Regions from separate parts of the Atlantibacter sp. genome, predicted to be linked through region 3. Evidence: predicted binding sites of a transcription regulator. Region 3 holds the regulator's gene; each other region holds the start of a gene.
The links. Region 3 encodes LexA, which represses DNA repair genes until DNA is damaged. Its sites were predicted from a motif close to TNCTGTATGTACATACAGNA; they were not measured.

Region 1: the regulator LexA is predicted to act here: its motif matches at 3,072-3,091, upstream of rmuC (DNA recombination protein RmuC).
Region 2: the regulator LexA is predicted to act here: its motif matches at 2,581-2,600, upstream of RT120_RS10665 (metal-dependent hydrolase).
Region 4: the regulator LexA is predicted to act here: its motif matches at 2,704-2,723, upstream of uvrB (excinuclease ABC subunit UvrB).

Annotation. Positions count from the first base shown of each region.
Region 1 covers NZ_DAMBQK010000022.1:14,718-19,201, forward strand. The annotation lists gene ubiB (ubiquinone biosynthesis regulatory protein kinase UbiB) at 1-145, opposite strand, end outside; gene RT120_RS17165 (SCP2 domain-containing protein) at 142-747, opposite strand; gene ubiE (bifunctional demethylmenaquinone methyltransferase/2-methoxy-6-polyprenyl-1,4-benzoquinol methylase UbiE) at 760-1,515, opposite strand; gene rmuC (DNA recombination protein RmuC) at 1,594-3,030, opposite strand; gene udp (uridine phosphorylase) at 3,208-3,969, opposite strand; gene RT120_RS17185 (dienelactone hydrolase family protein) at 4,220-4,484, shown strand, end outside.
Region 2 covers NZ_DAMBQK010000009.1:98,125-102,608, forward strand. The annotation lists gene RT120_RS10645 (fructosamine kinase family protein) at 1-200, shown strand, start outside; gene RT120_RS10650 (YniB family protein) at 230-766, opposite strand; gene hxpB (hexitol phosphatase HxpB) at 922-1,590, shown strand; gene kduD (2-dehydro-3-deoxy-D-gluconate 5-dehydrogenase KduD) at 1,753-2,514, shown strand; gene RT120_RS10665 (metal-dependent hydrolase) at 2,623-3,213, shown strand; gene RT120_RS10670 (L-cystine transporter) at 3,342-4,484, shown strand, end outside.
Region 3 covers NZ_DAMBQK010000008.1:34,323-38,806, forward strand. The annotation lists gene plsB (glycerol-3-phosphate 1-O-acyltransferase PlsB) at 1-1,688, opposite strand, end outside; gene RT120_RS09550 (diacylglycerol kinase) at 1,821-2,189, shown strand; gene lexA (transcriptional repressor LexA) at 2,298-2,906, shown strand; gene dinF (MATE family efflux transporter DinF) at 2,980-4,314, shown strand.
Region 4 covers NZ_DAMBQK010000005.1:33,406-37,889, reverse strand. The annotation lists gene yvcK (uridine diphosphate-N-acetylglucosamine-binding protein YvcK) at 1-604, shown strand, start outside; gene uvrB (excinuclease ABC subunit UvrB) at 613-2,634, opposite strand; gene RT120_RS06745 (ATP-binding cassette domain-containing protein) at 3,387-4,097, shown strand; gene bioD (dethiobiotin synthase) at 4,094-4,484, opposite strand, start outside.

The DNA.
Region 1 (4,484 bases), on a different contig from region 3:
CATGACGGTTGGGCATCCAGAACAGGGTGCGCCGCCATAAGCGCAGCGGCAATGTGATGCGGATCCTCGGTATGAGCTCGTCCAGCCCATAGCTTAAGAAAGTACGAATGATGAAGTACAGGCGCCGAATTTCACCTGGCGTCATTTGGCCTCCAGCGTTTCTAAACGACCAATAAGCGCATCGAGCGAGCGCGCAAGTGCCTCAGTTTCTTCAGCAAACCAGGCGACTTCCAGCGGGCTGGGGGCCATGCGCCACTCTTCCGTCACCGCTTCTGCAAGATAGCGCTGATTGCGCTCAACGCCTTTTTTCACAAAGCGCGCGCCGGTGCGTAAAAATTTGCCCAGCCCTTCTGCGGCGATATCGCCAATGTAGGGCGCAAGCAGTTCAGCCGGGTCGAACTCTGCCAAATCCATCAGGGATACCAGATTCTGTACCACCTGGATATCGCCTTCGACTTCCAGATCGCCACGGCGGATCAGCGCAGTCAACTGCTGGCGGTTGCGCAGTTCCGGCAATACGGAGAGACGCGTTGTCACCGAACAGTCGGTCTCGCCTTCCCATTGCCCCAGCACATCAACCTGCTGTTCGCTGAAGATCAATACCAGCGGGGTAGAGAATTCGCGGAGGGCAATACGCAACACCTTTCCCTGCAACCGCTGACGTGCAGATTTAAGCGCCCGATCCTGATACAAAAAAGCGTTTAACGCCCCTTCGATACCGGCGGTAATAAGCGGTGTTATTGGCATCCGCGGCCTCCCTTAAAACTTATAACCACGATGAAGCGCGACAATACCCGCGGTCATATTGAAATATTCGACGTTATCGAAACCGGCATCCGCCATCATCGCTTTCAGCGTGTCCTGGTTTGGATGCATACGGATAGATTCCGCCAGATAGCGGTAACTTTCCGCGTCCTGCGCCACCAGCTCGCCAATGCGCGGCAGCACGTGGAATGAGTAAGCGTCATAGGCTTTGCTTAACGGGTCGATAACCGGTTTGGAAAACTCCAGCACCAGCAGGCGGCCACCGGGCTTCAACACGCGATACATGGAGCGCAGCGCTTTGTCTTTGTCAGTGACGTTGCGCAGGCCAAACGAGATGGTGATGCAATCAAAGGTATTATCCGGGAACGGCAGCGCTTCCGCGTTGGCCTGAACGTATTCAACGTTGCCCACCACGCCGATATTGCGCAGTTTTTCACGGCCCATTTTCAGCATCGAATCGTTGATATCCGCCAGCACCACCGTACCGGTTTCGCCCACCAGACGGGAAAACTTCGCCGTCAGATCGCCTGTCCCTCCCGCCAGATCCAACACCTTCTGTCCACGGCGCACACCGCTGCAATCAATAGTAAAGCGCTTCCATAAACGATGGATCCCGAACGACATCAGGTCATTCATAACGTCATATTTCGCTGCAACAGAATGGAAAACCTGCGCCACCATATCCGCCTTCTGCGCTTTCGCTACGGTCTGAAAGCCAAAGTGCGTTGTGTCCTGTGAATCATCAACCATTTCGGAGCCTGCTATTGATAAAAAATGTTCGTGAAGTGTAACAGATTGGGCGCGATTGCCCTATGTTTCAAGCCTGTTTTAACAATCGTTACCGGTGCGCTGAACAGGCGGAATCGGCCCTGGCGCGTTGTTTTGCGAATAGTTTTCCAGCTCATCGTCAATGCTGCGCAAACGAAACTCTTCGTCATCCAGACGCGCTTGCTCCACCATTTCCGGATTAATCTCGCGCTTCACTTCCACGCCAAGCGTGCGAAACGCGTCGGCCTGCACCAGCAGGTTTCCACGTCCGGAGCTGAACTTTTTCATGGCCTGCCGGTAGTTTTCCTGCGCTTTATCCAGCCCCTGCCCGACCGCAGACATATCATCGACAAACAGCCGCATTTTGTCGTACAGCTTTGCGGCGCGTTCGGCAATTTGCTGGGCGTTCTGGTTTTGATGCTCGTACCGCCACAGGTTGGCAATGGTGCGTAACGCCACCAGCAAAGTGGTGGGGCTGACCAGCATGATGTTACTTTTCAGCGCTTCGCTGATCAGTTCCGGCTGCCGGTCGATAGCCAGTAAAAATGCGGGCTCGACGGGAATAAACATTAAGACATAATCCAGCGACCGCAAGCCGGGAAGCTGTTGGTAATCTTTACGGCTGAGTAAGCGAATATGGCTGCGAATGGCCGCGATGTGCTCATTCAGCGCCAGTTCACGCTGATATTCATCTTCAGCGTTAAAGTAACGCTCGTAGGCTACCAGCGTCATTTTGGCGTCTACCACCACGTCTTTGCCCTGGGGGAGACGCACAATCACGTCCGGCTGCATGCGGCTGCGATCGTCTAACTGAATATTGACCTGGGTTTGATACTCATACCCTTCGCGTAAACCGGATGCTTCCAGTACCCGCGTCAGCACCACTTCCCCCCAGTTGCCCTGGGTTTTATTGTCGCCTTTCAGCGCCCGGGTCAGGTTAATCGCCTCCTGGGCCATTTGCGCGTTGAGCTGCTGTAAATTGCGGATTTCATGGGTCAGCGTATGGCGTTCACGCGCTTCCTGGCCGAAGCTGTCCTGCACCTGGCGGCGAAAACCATCAAGCTGTTCGCGCAGCGGGGTTAATAGCCCGTTCAGGCTCTGGCGGTTTTGCTCCTCCACCTGGCGATGGCTGCGGTCAAAAATGCGGTTTGCGAGGTTTTCGAACTGCTCACTGAGGCGCTGCTCGCTGCTCACCATCTGACGCAGTTTATCGTCGTTATGCTGACGCGTGGTTTCAAGCAGCGTGGTGACTTCGCGCAGATCGGCTTCCAGCGAGCTTTTGATATCCCTCAGGGTGCGCAGTTCGCCGTTAAGCAATTCGCACTCTTCGCGCCAGTGCTCATACGCCTGTTTCGTCGCGCTCAACTCACTGAACACATCGCGCTGCTCCGCCAGCAGCTCAGCCTGACGCTGCGATGCCCGCAGGCTTGCGCCCAGCCAGCCGAGCAACACGCCCGCCAGCGCAACCGCCGCCATCAGTAACAGAGAGAAATCCATAATGCCTCCCGCATTAACCCCACCTGAGCAAAATGGGATTGTGCTGGATAAATGTCCAGTTTTAAAGGCATTTACTGCGAGGCTTCGCGCAAAAGATTCAAAACAACGCGCGCCAGTGAAGGGAAAACCGGTGGGACAGGTGCCAGCCCAACAGAAATGCAGGGCTGGCGAAGTACGTTAGATCAGGCGGCGCGCAGCCTCAACCACGATTTTCACCGCATGGCTTTCGGTCTGTTTCATGGTTTGCGCGTTCGGGATTTCCTGCTGGGTGCGGTTAACGATAACCCCGGCAACCATCCCTGCACGCAGCCCCTGGCTGGAGCACATGGTCAGCAGCGTTGCCGATTCCATCTCATAGTTCATTACGCCCATCTGCTGCCACTCTTCCATCGAGCCTTTGTAGCGGCTGACTACGCGGCCGGAGAAGGTGTCGTAACGCTCCTGGCCTGGGTAGAAGGTGTCGGAAGAGGCGGTGACGCCGATGTGTGTGGTAGCGCCCACGGCTTTCGCCGCTTCTACCAGCGCGGTGGTGCAGGCGAAATCCGCTACCGCCGGGTATTCCATCGGCGCGAAATGCAGGCTTGCGCCATCAAGGCGGACGGACGCCGTCGTTACCAGCACATCGCCAACGTTGATATGCGGCTGGATTGCACCAGTGGTTCCCACGCGCAGGAAAGTACGGATGCCCAGTTGTGCCAGTTCTTCAACAGCGATGGAGGTAGACGGGCCACCGATACCGGTAGAGCAGACGATAACCGGTTTGCCGTCCAGCTCTGCGCGCCAGGAGGTGAATTCGCGGTGTGATGCCAGCTTAACCGGCTTATCCATCAGCGCGGCGATCTTTTCCACTCGTTCCGGGTCGCCAGGTACGATGGCAAGCGTTGCGCCCTGCAGGTCGCTTTTTGTAAGGCCGAGGTGAAAAACATCAGACGTAGACATAAATGACTCCTCTTTGGGTCGGTTTGTCAGAAGCTGCAAAAGGGTACTTTACAGAAGCTGCCAGGGTAATTTCGTGACTCAATTCACTTGTATGGAATTCGCTTGCATAACATTTCCATAAAATAGTGACATCAATCACAATAAAAGCCCATCCCGGTGACGATCACAGGAACGGGTTTTACGTATACGAATTTTCGACTCGCAGGCTATAGTTAGGTTTGCGCTAAAAAAATGGTTACGGAGCCTGGCCATGACAAAACAAAACACAACAGATAACCCTTCAGGATTTGCTTCCGCCGCTTCACCTGTCGCTTCAACGGTAGTACATACCTCCGAAGATGCCATCCATTGTGGCGAAACTTCAATTCCAAGCCAGGGCGAAAACATGCCGGCCTGGTATGCCCGCCCGGAAAATTCCGACCAGCCTTCACCGGTGGTTATCGTGGTGCAGGAGATTTTCGGCGTCCACGAACATATTCGCGATATTTGCCGCCGCCTGGCCCATGAAGGCTACC
Region 2 (4,484 bases), on a different contig from region 3:
ATCTGGCGATGCTGCCGCTGCACCCTGACCAGCCGCCGCAAATTTACGATGGCTACCAGTCTGTTTCCCCCTTACCCGCAGGCTTTCTCCAGCGCCAGCCGCTGTACCAGCTCTATACCTTGTTAAACCGCGCCATTTTGTTTGGCGGTAATCATCTGGTGGCGGCGCAAAAAGCGCTGGAAAGGATACTGGCGGCTTAACGACAACGCTCCCGGCCGGGAGCGTTTTTTTACATAAAGCCCAACAGCTTAAAGAAGAAATACCCGGCAATAATCACAATGACCGGCAGGATATACAGCGGGAATATCTGAAGAAAAATAGTATGGCGAGGCACAACGATGCGATCTTCTAGCTGCGCTTTGGTCAGGCCGTCAGCCCCTTTCGCCTGTTCCAGAATCAACTGGTCCTGAATGCCCTCGCGCAGGAAACGCGCCTGGCGGCTCATCCGCGCGCCGGACGCCTGTAGCGCCAGCCCGACGAAAATGAATATAAAAATAATCCAGAACGTGACATTCGCCTGATGCGGGAAGTCAGGCAGCGGCGAGTTGTACCAGAAAAAATTCAGGAACGGCGTATTAAAGCGCATCATATCAATCATGATATGGGCGAAATCCAGCATCACGGCATTGATGCCCGGCTGCTTTTCGCTGTGCTCATACATAAATTTCAGTACTGAAATCAGCGTTGAAATAACGGCGGGTATAAAAATAATCCACCCGGCAAGGCGTTTTATAACAGCAATGCGTCCAGCTTGTTGGTACGTCATTCTTTCCCCTTTTAAGACGCTACATTCTCGAAACAAGTCTACCTGCTCAACAGATTCTCCGCCTGAAGTTTACTGCGAAATTCACAAAGCGGTAGCGATAAGCTGATTTTCAGGCTATTGATAACACGACATGTTAACCACAGGAGTGATTACCGATGCCTGATTCGCGCCCGATCCTCGCCGCGATTTTCGATATGGATGGCCTGCTGATTGATTCAGAACCGCTATGGGATAAAGCGGAACTGGAGATCATGGCGACACTTGGCGTGGACGTTTCCCGCCGCCATGAACTGCCTGATACATTAGGTTTACGCATCGACCTGGTGGTAGATCTCTGGTTTATCCACCAGCCCTGGAATGGCCCTTCAAAGGCGGAAGTGACCGATCGCATCATCACCCGGGCGATTACCCTGATTGAAGAGCAACGCCCTGCACTGCCTGGCGTACCCGAGGCGGTGGCGCTATGCAAAGCGCAGGGGCTAAAAGTGGGCCTGGCGTCGGCATCTCCGCTGCGAATGCTGGAAAGCGTGCTGTCGATGCTTGGCTTGCGTGACCAGTTTGACGCGGTCTCATCGGCGGAAAATTTACCGTATAGTAAACCGCACCCGCAGGTTTATCTGGACGCCGCCGCCAAACTGGGCGTCGATCCGCTGTGCTGCGTCACCCTGGAAGACTCCGTTAACGGGATGATTGCCACCAAAGCCGCGCGGATGCGTTCAATTGTGGTGCCCGCTCCAGAAAATCGTGCCGACCCGCGCTGGGTCCTCGCTGACGGTAAACTCGACTCACTGGAACAGCTCACCCTCACCCATCTTCTGGGGTAACTACCCACCATGAAGACGGCTCAGGCCGTCTTTTTAATACCCCCATCATATTTTTGAAACATTGTTTTACTTTAACTTGGTTATTTTATTTTCCCTGCCTATGATTCTGTTGCCAGGCGTGCGGGCGCATGTCGATTACATCCAATGGATAATGAGGTCGTTATGATTCTTGATGCATTTAACCTTGCGGGTAAAGTCGCGATTGTGACGGGTTGTGACACCGGGCTGGGTCAGGGAATGACGCTAGGGCTTGCCCAGGCGGGCTGCGATATCGTTGGCGTCAACCGCAAAATCCCGCACGATACCGAGCAAAAAGTCACGGCGCTGGGACGGCGTTTTACCGCCATTCAGGCTGACTTAAGCCGTCAGGATGATATCAATGCCATTGTAGAGACCGCTGTAGAACGCATGGGCCGGGTGGATATTCTGGTCAACAACGCCGGTACTATCCGCCGGGAAGACGCGCTGAATTTCACCGAGCAAGACTGGGACGACGTCATGAACCTGAATCTTAAATCGGTCTTCTTTTTATCGCAGGCCGTGGCCCGGCAGTTTATCGCCCAGGGCGACGGCGGAAAAATCATTAATATCGCCTCGATGCTCTCCTTCCAGGGCGGCATCCGCGTTCCCTCTTATACCGCCTCGAAAAGCGGCGTGTTAGGGTTAACCCGGCTGCTGGCCAATGAGTGGGCGCCGCACAACATCAATGTCAACGCCATCGCACCGGGTTATATGGCGACCAACAATACCCAACAGCTGCGAGAAGACGCTGCCCGCAACCAGGAAATCCTCGATCGCATCCCCGCCGCGCGCTGGGGCGAACCGGCAGATTTGCAGGGCCCGGCGGTATTTTTAGCCTCCGACGCCTCGGCCTATATCAATGGCTACACTATCGCTGTGGATGGGGGCTGGCTGGCACGCTAACGCGATGAAAATTCAGTGACAAAGAGTTACACCGTCACCGCTTCCGTCTACTGTATAAAAACCCTATACTGGATGAATTGACAGTCAGCTTTTTTCTGGGTTTTTAACATGACGGCGGAAGGCCACCTTTTTTTCTCCATTGCGTGTGCGGTGTTTGCCAAAAACGCCGAACTCACCCCTGTGCTGGCGCAGGGGGACTGGTGGCATATTGTTCCGTCGGCAATTTTGACCTGTCTGCTGCCGGATATCGATCACCCCAAGTCGCTGCTCGGCCAGCGGCTAAAGTGGATTTCTAAACCCGTCGCCCGAGCCTTTGGCCACCGGGGCTTTACCCACAGCCTGCTGGCGGTGTTTATCGCCCTGACGCTGTTCTATCTCAAAGTGCCTGATAGCTGGATTATTCCGGCGGACGCCATTCAGGGTATGGTGTTGGGTTATCTGAGCCATATTCTTGCGGATATGTTGACCCCGGCGGGCGTTCCGCTGCTGTGGCCCTGTCGCTGGCGTTTCCGTCTGCCGATCCTGATGCCGCAAAAAGGCAACCAGCTTGAGCGGGTGCTGTGCATGGCGTTCTTTGTTTATGCCGTGTGGATGCCCCAGGGCCTGCCAGAGAATAGCGCTATCCGCTGGTCATCCCAGATGATCAATTCACTGCAAAACCAGTTCGATCGCTTTATTCATCACCAGACCGAGCGTTAAACCAGCAGAAAACCACTTTTGGATATAATCAATTCCATTTGATTATAAGAACCCCCCGCGTCTTCTGTTACCCTTTGCGCCATAAAGACGGGCCACTTCGAGCCTGTCAGTGAAACAGGAGAACGGGGATGAATTTTCCATTAATAGCGAACATTGTGGTGTTCGTTATCCTCTTGCTGTTGCTGGCGCAAACTCGCCACCGGCAGTGGAGTCTGGCAAAAAAAGTATTAGTGGGTCTGGTAATCGGCGTGGTCTTCGGCTGCGTTCTGCATGCGATTTACGGCGCAGATAGCCCAGTCCTGAAAACCTCTATCCAGTGGTTTAACGTGGTCGGCAACGGTTATGTACAACTGTTGCAAATGATTGTGATGCCGCTGGTGTTCGCCTCGATTCTGAGTGCGGTCGCCCGCCTGCATAACGCCTCCCAGCTCGGTAAAATCAGTCTGTTGACTATCGGCACGCTGCTGTTCACCACGCTTATCGCGGCGCTGGTGGGGGTGCTGGTGACCAACCTGTTCGGCCTGACCGCAGAAGGACTGGTGCAGGGCACGGCGGAAACCGCCCGTCTGAGCGCCATTGAAACTAACTACGCCGGTAAAGTGGCCGATCTGAGCGTGCCGCAACTGCTGCTGTCGTTTATTCCGAAAAACCCGTTTGCCGATCTCACCGGCGCGAACCCGACCTCCATTATCAGCGTGGTCATTTTCGCGGCCTTCCTCGGCGTGGCGGCACTGAAACTGCTGAAAGACGATGCGCCGAAAGGCGAGCGCGTGCTGACCGCTATCGATACCCTGCAAAGCTGGGTGATGAAGCTGGTTCGCCTGGTAATGCAGTTAACCCCTTACGGCGTAATGGCGCTGATGACCAAAGTGGTTGCCAGCTCCAACCTACAGGACATCGTCAAGCTGGGCAGCTTCGTGGTCGCCTCATACCTGGGTCTGGGCATCATGTTTGTGGTGCACGGTCTGCTGCTGGCAGTGAACGGCGTGAGCCCGCTGAAGTACTTCCGCAAAGTCTGGCCGGTGCTGACCTTCGCCTTCACCAGCCGTTCCAGCGCCGCATCTATTCCGCTGAACGTCGAAGCGCAAACCCGTCGTCTCGGCGTGCCGGAATCTATCGCCAGCTTCGCGGCCTCCTTTGGCGCGACTATCGGCCAGAACGGTTGTGCGGGTCTCTACCCGGCGATGCTGGCGGTAATGGTGGCGCCGACCGTGGGTATTAACCCGCTGGACCCGATGTGGATTGCCACTCTGGTAGGCATTGTAACCGTA
Region 3 (4,484 bases):
GGCGCATAAGGCACGTTACGCAGCAGGCTTAAGTAACAGCCGAGCTGTTCGGTCAACTGCTCGCGGGTAAGCGAACGTTGACGCGACGCCAGCAGCGCCGTACAGCATAAGTTCATGGCGTTAGCCGCGCCCGCGTTGTTGATGCGCACCATCAGGTCGGCCGCGATGGCATTCACCGTCGGCGTCAGCCAGGCAGGGCGGATCGCTTCAATCGGGTCGATGGAGTCACGCCATTCGGGCACGTGCTGGTTCAGGTACGTCATCAACGGCATCGGTTCGCCGAAGTTTACGTAGCCCTGGCCCAGGTTGCGCAGCTTGCTCAGCCCGCTAACCATCTTCGCGAAGTTCTCTTTCTCTTTGGTCGCGCCACGCAGCTCTTTGGCGTAAGTACCCACTTCCATCACGTGTTCATAGCCGATGTAGATAGGAACCAGCGTGATAGGGCGGGTGCCGCCGCGCAGCATCGCCTGGATGGTCATCGACAGGGTGCCGGTTTTCGGGTCCAGCAGGCGACCGGTACGGGAACGGCCCCCTTCAACAAAATACTCCACCGAATAGCCGCGGCTGAACAGTTCGCCCAGATACTCGCGGAACACCGTGGAGTAAAGTTTGTTGCCCTTGAACGTACGACGAATAAAGAACGCGCCCAGGCGGCGGAACATCGGGCCTGCTGGCCAGAAGTTCAGGTTGATACCCGCAGCGATGTGCGGCGGCACAAGGCCCTGGTGATACAGCACATAGGACAGCAGCATATAGTCCATATGGCTGCGGTGGCAGGGAACGTACACCAGTTCGTGACCGTCATGCGCCAGTTGGCGCACCCGCTCGGCGTTGTGCACATTAATGCCCTGATAGAGGCGGTTCCAGGTAAAGCCCAGAATGCGGTCCATCAGACGAATGGTTTCGTAAGAGAAGTTCGCCGCAATCTCTTCCATCAACGCCACGGCATTTTGCTGGGCTTTTTCATGGGAGATTTTTTTGCTGCGCGCTTCGTCTTCTACCGCGCGGGCAATGGCTTTAGAGGCCAGCAGCTTATTAAACAGGTCCTGACGCGCCGGTAAACGCGGCCCGACGGCGGCCAGGCGCTGGCGGGCGAAGTGCATACGCGCCACTCGCGCCAGCTTCTGGGCAATGGTTTTATCGGTGCCGTGTTCATCCGCCATGCGGCGCAGTGACAGCGAGGGCGAAAAGCGTACAAAGCTGTCGCGCCCTAACCAGGAAACGGCAAAAAATTTCTGCAAGCCGTTCAGCATCCGCAGCGGCGGGTTTACTTCGCCTTTTTCACGGCCCGGCGCGCGCCCGAACATCACCGATACCGGCACCATCTGCACATCAAGTTGCGGATTGCTGCGATGCAGATCGAGATAGTCGTGGAACAGCTTAATCGACTCCTCTTTCGGCGTGTAATAGGTGAATACCCGCGGCCCGCCGTGAATAAACACATGGCGCGGCAGCAGAGTGCCGTCAATTTCGAGAGGCTCCAGCGGGTCGGGCAAATCGTGTGCCAGACATTGTTGGCGCAGCGTCAGCAAGTCCGCCTTCGAGTTGTACGGAAGAACGTACATAATCGGGCGCGAGGTATCGAGCCCCAGTTCGGCGCACGGATCCGCCGGAATGGATTTGCTTTTTACCAGTACGCGTAATGGTAAATTAAGTAATTTGTAGTAAATTCGTGGCCAGCCGGACATAAACGATGTAAAGCCTCTGGTTAATAATGCAATTGCACCGCAAGAATATCAGAAACAAGCGGGAATTTCTGTGGTGCTTACGTTTCGTTGCTTAATGCTATTGATGCGCGTTTTTTAAAAAGGTTTCCTTTCATGGCGAATAACACCACCGGGTTGATACGAATAATTAAAGCAGCAGGTTACTCCTGGAAAGGCATTTGCGCCGCCTGGAAGAACGAAGCGGCGTTTCGCCAGGAGGGCGTCGCGGCGATTGTCGCCATTGCTATCGCCTGCTGGCTGGATGTCGATCCGATTACCCGGGTGTTGCTGATTGGCTCCGTCATTCTGGTGATGATTGTTGAGATCCTTAATAGCGCCCTCGAAGCGGTGGTCGATCGCATCGGCCCGGAATTTCATGAACTTTCCGGGCGCGCCAAAGATATGGGCTCGGCGGCGGTACTGTTTGCTATTTTACTGGCGCTGATGACCTGGGGCATATTGCTCTGGTCAAATTTGCGATAACTCTTCCAGATGTCGCTAACATGCGGATATTTGCTCATTTTGTGGTTTCAAAATCACCGTTAGCTGTATATACTCACAGCATTACTGTATATGCACCCAGGGGGCGGAATGAAAAGTTTAACGGCCAGACAGCAAGAGGTGTTTGATCTCATTCGGGATCACATCAGCCAAACCGGCATGCCTCCCACTCGTGCGGAGATTGCACAGCGTCTGGGCTTTCGTTCTCCTAACGCTGCAGAAGAACATTTAAAAGCCCTGGCGCGTAAAGGGGTAATTGAAATCGTTTCTGGCGCGTCGCGCGGTCTGCGTTTACTGGTGGAAGAGGAAGAGGGGCTGCCGCTGGTTGGGCGCGTTGCCGCGGGCGAACCGCTGTTAGCTCAGCAGCATATCGAAGGCCATTACCAGGTCGATCCCGGCTTGTTTAAGCCCAGCGCGGATTTCCTGCTGCGCGTTAGCGGTATGTCGATGAAAGATATCGGGATTATGGACGGCGATTTGCTCGCGGTGCATAAAACTCAGGATGTGCGTAACGGGCAGGTGGTGGTCGCGCGCATTGATGACGAAGTGACCGTTAAGCGTCTGAATAAACAGGGCAACACGGTGCAGTTACTGCCGGAAAACAGCGAATTCTCCCCAATCGTTGTTGACCTGCGTCAGCAGGCCTTTTCTATTGAAGGGCTTGCCGTCGGCGTGATCCGCAACGGCGAGTGGCTGTAAGCTCTGCTGCCTGATTTGAAGCCGTAGCGCGCCGCGTTACGGTATAGAATCCCCTACCGCTACGGATTGCGTCATGCCATTTTTCACGTCTGCTGATAAAGCATTGTGGCGCCTGGCGCTACCCATGATCTTCTCCAATATTACCGTGCCGCTGCTCGGCCTGGTGGATACCGCCGTTATCGGCCATCTCGATAGCCCGGTTTATTTAGCCGGTGTCGCCATTGGCGCAACCGCCACCAGCTTTCTGTTTATGCTGCTGCTGTTTCTGAGAATGAGCACTACAGGCTTAACCGCCCAGGCATTTGGTGCAAAAAACCCGCAGGCGATGGCGCGAGCCCTGGTGCAACCGCTACTGCTGGCGGTGCTGGCCGGGGTGGCGATTATGCTGTTACAGACCCCGCTGATTAACCTGGCGTTGCATATCGTAGGCGGCAGCGAAGAAGTATTACATCAGGCGCGGCGCTTTCTGGAAATCCGCTGGCTAAGCGCGCCTGCGACGCTGGCGAACCTGGTGCTGTTAGGCTGGTTATTGGGGGTGCAGTACGCGCGAGCGCCAGTGATCCTGCTGGTTGTTGGCAATGTGCTGAATATCGCACTCGACCTGTGGCTGGTGGTGGGGCTGGATATGAACGTGCAGGGCGCTGCGCTGGCAACGGTGGCGGCGGAATACATCACGCTGATCGTCGGATTGCTGATGGCCTGGCATGTCATGACACTGCGGGGCATCAATCCGGCAATGCTGCTCTCTGCCTGGCGCGGCGATATCTGGCGTTTACTGGCGCTCAATCGCGACATCATGCTGCGTTCGCTGCTGCTGCAAATCTGTTTCGCCAGCGTCACAATTTTAGGTGCGCGGATGGGGAGCGATGTGGTGGCGGTGAATGCCGTCCTGATGACGCTGCTGACGTTCACCGCCTACGCACTGGATGGTTTCGCCTATGCGGTGGAAGCCCATTCCGGGCAGGCTTACGGCGCAGGTAACAGCAACCAACTGATCAAAGTCTGGCATGCCGCCTGCCGCCAGGCGGGCCTGGTGGCGCTGATGTTCGCTACGGTTTATGCGCTGTGGGGCGAGCATATTGTTGCGATGCTGACCTCGCTGCCGGTTTTACAACAACAAGCGGATCGTTACCTCGGCTGGCAGGTGGTGCTGCCGCTGGTTGGCGTGTGGTGTTATCTGCTGGACGGCATGTTTATCGGCGCTACCCGTGGCGCGGAAATGCGTAACAGTATGACCGTGGCGGCTGCGGGTTTCGGCGTGACATTAATCGCTTTGCCCTGGCTGGGTAATCACGGGCTATGGCTGGCGGTAGCGGTATTTCTGGCATTGCGCGGGCTGTCGTTATGGCTCATCTGGCGGCGCCACTGGCAGCGCAATAGCTGGTTCAACGAGACGGGTCATGGTTAGTTACATCTGCTGACTCTCATTTAATTTCTGGCTATCTGCTTGATATATAAAATTTTTGTATCATTAATGCCGATTTTTATCTTTCGCGCTTGGTTAAAGATTCTGAATGTTTCAAACGAGTCGGAATGGTCGACTAAACTCATTATCACGTCCAGCAGATAATAACTGTT
Region 4 (4,484 bases), on a different contig from region 3:
GGCGTTAGATCACTTAAGCGTCAGGCCCTTAGAAGCGATTAATTTAATAAGAAACCTGCTGAAAGTAGACGCGTTTTTAATCCCCATGTCTGAGCAACCGGTGGATTTAATGGCGACCGACGCCGATGGGCATGATGTTTATGGTGAAGTGAATATTGATCAACTGCGCGAGCCGCCGCAGCAACTGTCGCTCTACCCCAACGCCCCGGCAACCCGCGAAGCGTTACAGGCGATTGGTGAAGCGGATTTGATCCTGATGGGGCCCGGCAGCTTTTACACCAGCCTGATGCCGCTGCTGTTACTGCCCGATCTCGCCCAGGCGCTGAGACGCACCCCCGCCCCGGTGGTGTATATCGGCAATTTAGCCCGTGAACTGAGCGTTCCCGCTGCGCAACTGTCGATACCAGAAAAATTGGCCATTATGGAACGCTACGTCGGGAAACCACTGGTGGATGCGGTGGTGGTCGGCCCGAAAGTCGATATTTCCGGGCTAACAGAGAAGGTGATTATTCAGGAGCCGCTGGAAGCGGAAGATATCCCCTACCGCCACGACAGGCATTTGCTGCGGGCGGCACTGGATAAAGTGGTCCAGAAGATGGGATAACCGGCGTATCAGGAGGCAGCGATAAACAGTTCGCGCAGCTGATGCAACTGGTCGCGGATTGCGGCAGCCTCTTCGAACTCCAGATTCTGCGCATGTTGCAGCATCTGTGCTTCCAGCTGATGGATTTTCTGCTGGAGCGCTTTTGGCGTAAGCGCCAGTTCCGCGGCTTCAACCTCAGCAGCACTGCGGGTTTTACCACGCCCTTTACTACGGGTTTTGGCGAGACCGCTGCCCAGAGACAGAATATCCACCACCTTCTTGTTAAGCCCCTGCGGCACAATGCCATTTTCTTCGTTATAGCGTTGCTGCTTCTCGCGACGGCGCTCAGTCTCGCCAATGGCTTTCGCCATTGACGGGGTGATCTTGTCGCCGTACAGGATCGCCTTGCCGTTAACGTTACGCGCCGCGCGGCCAATGGTCTGGATAAGCGAACGCTCGGAACGCAGGAAGCCCTCTTTATCGGCATCCAGAATCGCCACCAGCGACACTTCCGGCATATCCAGGCCCTCACGCAGTAAGTTGATGCCCACCAGCACGTCAAACTCGCCCAGACGCAGGTCGCGGATGATTTCCATACGCTCCACGGTATCAATATCCGAGTGCAGATAACGCACCTTCTCGCCGTGCTCTTCGAGATACTCGGTAAGGTCTTCCGCCATGCGTTTAGTCAGCGTGGTGACCAGTACGCGCTCGTTGATGGCGGCGCGCTTGCGGATTTCCGACAGCAGATCGTCCACCTGGGTCGCCACCGGACGCACTTCGATAACCGGATCGAGGAGCCCGGTCGGGCGCACCACCTGGTCAATAATCTCGCTACCGGATTTTTCCAGTTCATAATTGCCCGGCGTGGCCGAGACATAGATAGTTTGCGGGGCCAGCGCTTCGAATTCTTCAAACTTCATCGGGCGGTTATCCAGCGCTGACGGCAGTCGGAAGCCGTACTCCACCAGAGTTTCTTTACGCGCCCGGTCGCCACGGTACATCCCGCCGATTTGCGGAATAGTGACGTGGGATTCGTCCACCACCAGCAGGCCGTCGGCAGGCAGGTAGTCAAACAGGGTCGGCGGCGCTTCGCCCGGACCGCGCCCGGACAGATAGCGCGAGTAGTTCTCGATGCCGGAGCAGTAGCCCAGCTCGTTCATCATCTCTAAATCGAACTGGGTACGCTGGGTCAGGCGCTGCTCTTCCAGCAGCTTATTGTTGGCCAGCAGCACCTTGCGGCGATCGGCCAGTTCCACTTTGATCTCTTCCATCGCCTGCACAATGCGCTCGCGCGGCGTCACGTAGTGGGTTTTCGGGTAGATAGTAAAACGTGGGATCACCCCTTCAACCTGGCCGGTAAGCGGATCGAACAGCGACAGGCGCTCGACTTCTTCATCGAACAGCTCCACGCGCAGCGCCACGTCATCCGATTCTGCCGGGAAGATGTCGATCACTTCGCCGCGCACCCGGAAGGTGCCGCGCTGGAACGCCTGATCGTTGCGGGTGTACTGCAACTCCGCCAGGCGGCGCAGAATGGCGCGCTGGTCGATAATCATGCCGTTGGTGAGGTGCAGCATCATCTTGAGATACAGATCCGGGTCGCCCAGACCGTAAATAGCGGACACCGATGCCACCACCACCACGTCCCGGCGCTCTAATAGCGCTTTGGTGGCGGATAAACGCATCTGCTCAATGTGTTCGTTCACCGAGGCGTCTTTCTCGATAAAGGTGTCTGAGCTCGGCACGTAGGCTTCAGGCTGGTAGTAATCGTAGTACGAGACGAAATACTCTACGGCGTTATCCGGGAAGAACTCTTTCATCTCGCCATACAGCTGTGCCGCCAGCGTTTTGTTGGGCGCCAGCACCATGGTTGGGCGCTGCAAATCGGCAATGACATTCGCCACGGTGAACGTTTTCCCCGAGCCGGTAACCCCCAGCAGCGTTTGATGGGCAAGGCCATCCTCAAGCCCCTCTTTCAGACGGCGGATCGCCTCGGGTTGGTCACCGGAGGGCGTAAAAGCGGAATTGAGTTTGAACGGTTTACTCATTGGATACCTGGCGCGTTGCGGGGGGAATGGATAATTTTACTCCCTCACGGTCAATTTGCCAACGCAAAAGACTGGATAAAAACACAGTACAGGATACACTTGATTTAACACCAAAATTTTGCGGTCAACCGCCGGCAAAAGTATAAACAGGATATATTGGTGCGCAATAGCCGGTTATCCCCAAACGAACCGGTTTTTTAACATTTGTCAAGCAAGGTAATGAAAGTTTTGTGGCAACCCGTGACACTTTTTTGACAACCATTGATTTTATATAATCTGTTGTAAAATAAACTAAATTTTTATGAGCCGCCTTTCGCGCCAATTCATGCGCAACCCGCGTATTCTCTCGCTTCCCACCAGTTTTCTAACTCTAATGCACAAGGTTATCCACAGGAATAGTGGATAAGTGGGTGCAGCCCTGAAGCCTCGCCGCCCAGGACAAACCCTGCTTTTGGTGGGCCGGTCGGGTAAAAAAAAATTTATCGCTAATTTTGGTGGTTTTTTGCCAAAACTGACATGCCTGGCGGATCCGTTGCGCAACCGTACCGCTACTGGTCGCACCGCTGCACCAGCGGAGAATGTTAAAGCACTGTTAAAGTGCAGCGCTATCTTGCGCTATTACCCGCAAGCGCAGGAATACGCCGAATGTGTGAGTTTATTCTTAATTTTACTTCTCGCTGCTCATCCGCAGCCGCACTGGCAGAGGAATTGCAGTATTCCTGAATCCGTCGCGGTACAACCCAGGAGCATTTATGTTGAGTTTGCATTCAGTGAATCAGTTTTATGGCGAACGCCATGTTTTATGGAATGTGGATCTGGAGATGCTCCCCGGGGAGTGCATCTGCATTACCGGCGCACAGGGGATGGGAAAAACCACGTTGCTAAACTGCATTACCGGGCATCTGCCAGTCCAGAGCGGCACTATCGTCTGGCGACATGCCGGATTTGCGCCGCAACAGCTCACTGACGCCAGCGCCGATATGCGCGCCGCGCTGGGCATCGGTTACGTGCCTCACGACCGGCGGATTTTTTCCGGGTTAACGGTGGAAGAGAACCTGCTCATCGCCCTGCGCGCCGCCGGAGAGAACCACGGAACGATCCCTGAATCGACCTTTACGCTGTTTCCCGAACTGTATCCGCTGCGCCACACGCGCGGCGCGGCGCTGAGCGATGAGAACCAGCAGCGGCTGGCGCTGGCCAATGCACTGGTGATCCAGCCGGCATTATTGATTCTGGATGAACCCACGCGCGGCAACAGCGCCGGGTTTATTCACAAGCTGGGGGATGTGTTACTGCGGCTAAACCGCGAGTTCGGCCTGTCGATTTTGATGGTAGAGCAGCGGATGTCGTTTATCCGCCGAGTGGCCGAGCGTTTTTGCCTGCTGCACAAAGGGAGAAGCGTGGCGCAGGGCAGCGTGGCGCAACTCGATAACCCGCGCCTGCTGCCCTTGATTCACTGTTAATCGAGCAGGAAAATATCCAGAAAACGGCCTGTATCCTGGGTAAACGGGTCGTTAAGCCAGGGAATTTCGCCGAGCAGCGGCGCAGGAATACGCGCCTGTAGCGAGGCTAAATAATCCTGATGACGCGCGCCGGGCGGCGTCACGTCGTTGGCGATCCAGCCCGCTAAACGTAACCCGGCAGCTTGTACGGCAGCGGCAGTCAGCATGGCGTGATTGATGCAGCCCAATTTAACGCCCACCACCAGGATCACTGGCAGTTGTTCTTCTACCACCCAGTCGGCAAAGGTCCAGGTTTCGCCAAGCGGGGTAAACCAGCCGCCTGCGCCTTCAACCTGCACCCAGTCGGCTCTTTGTTCGAGCGCTGCCAGCCCCTGCGACATCACCGCG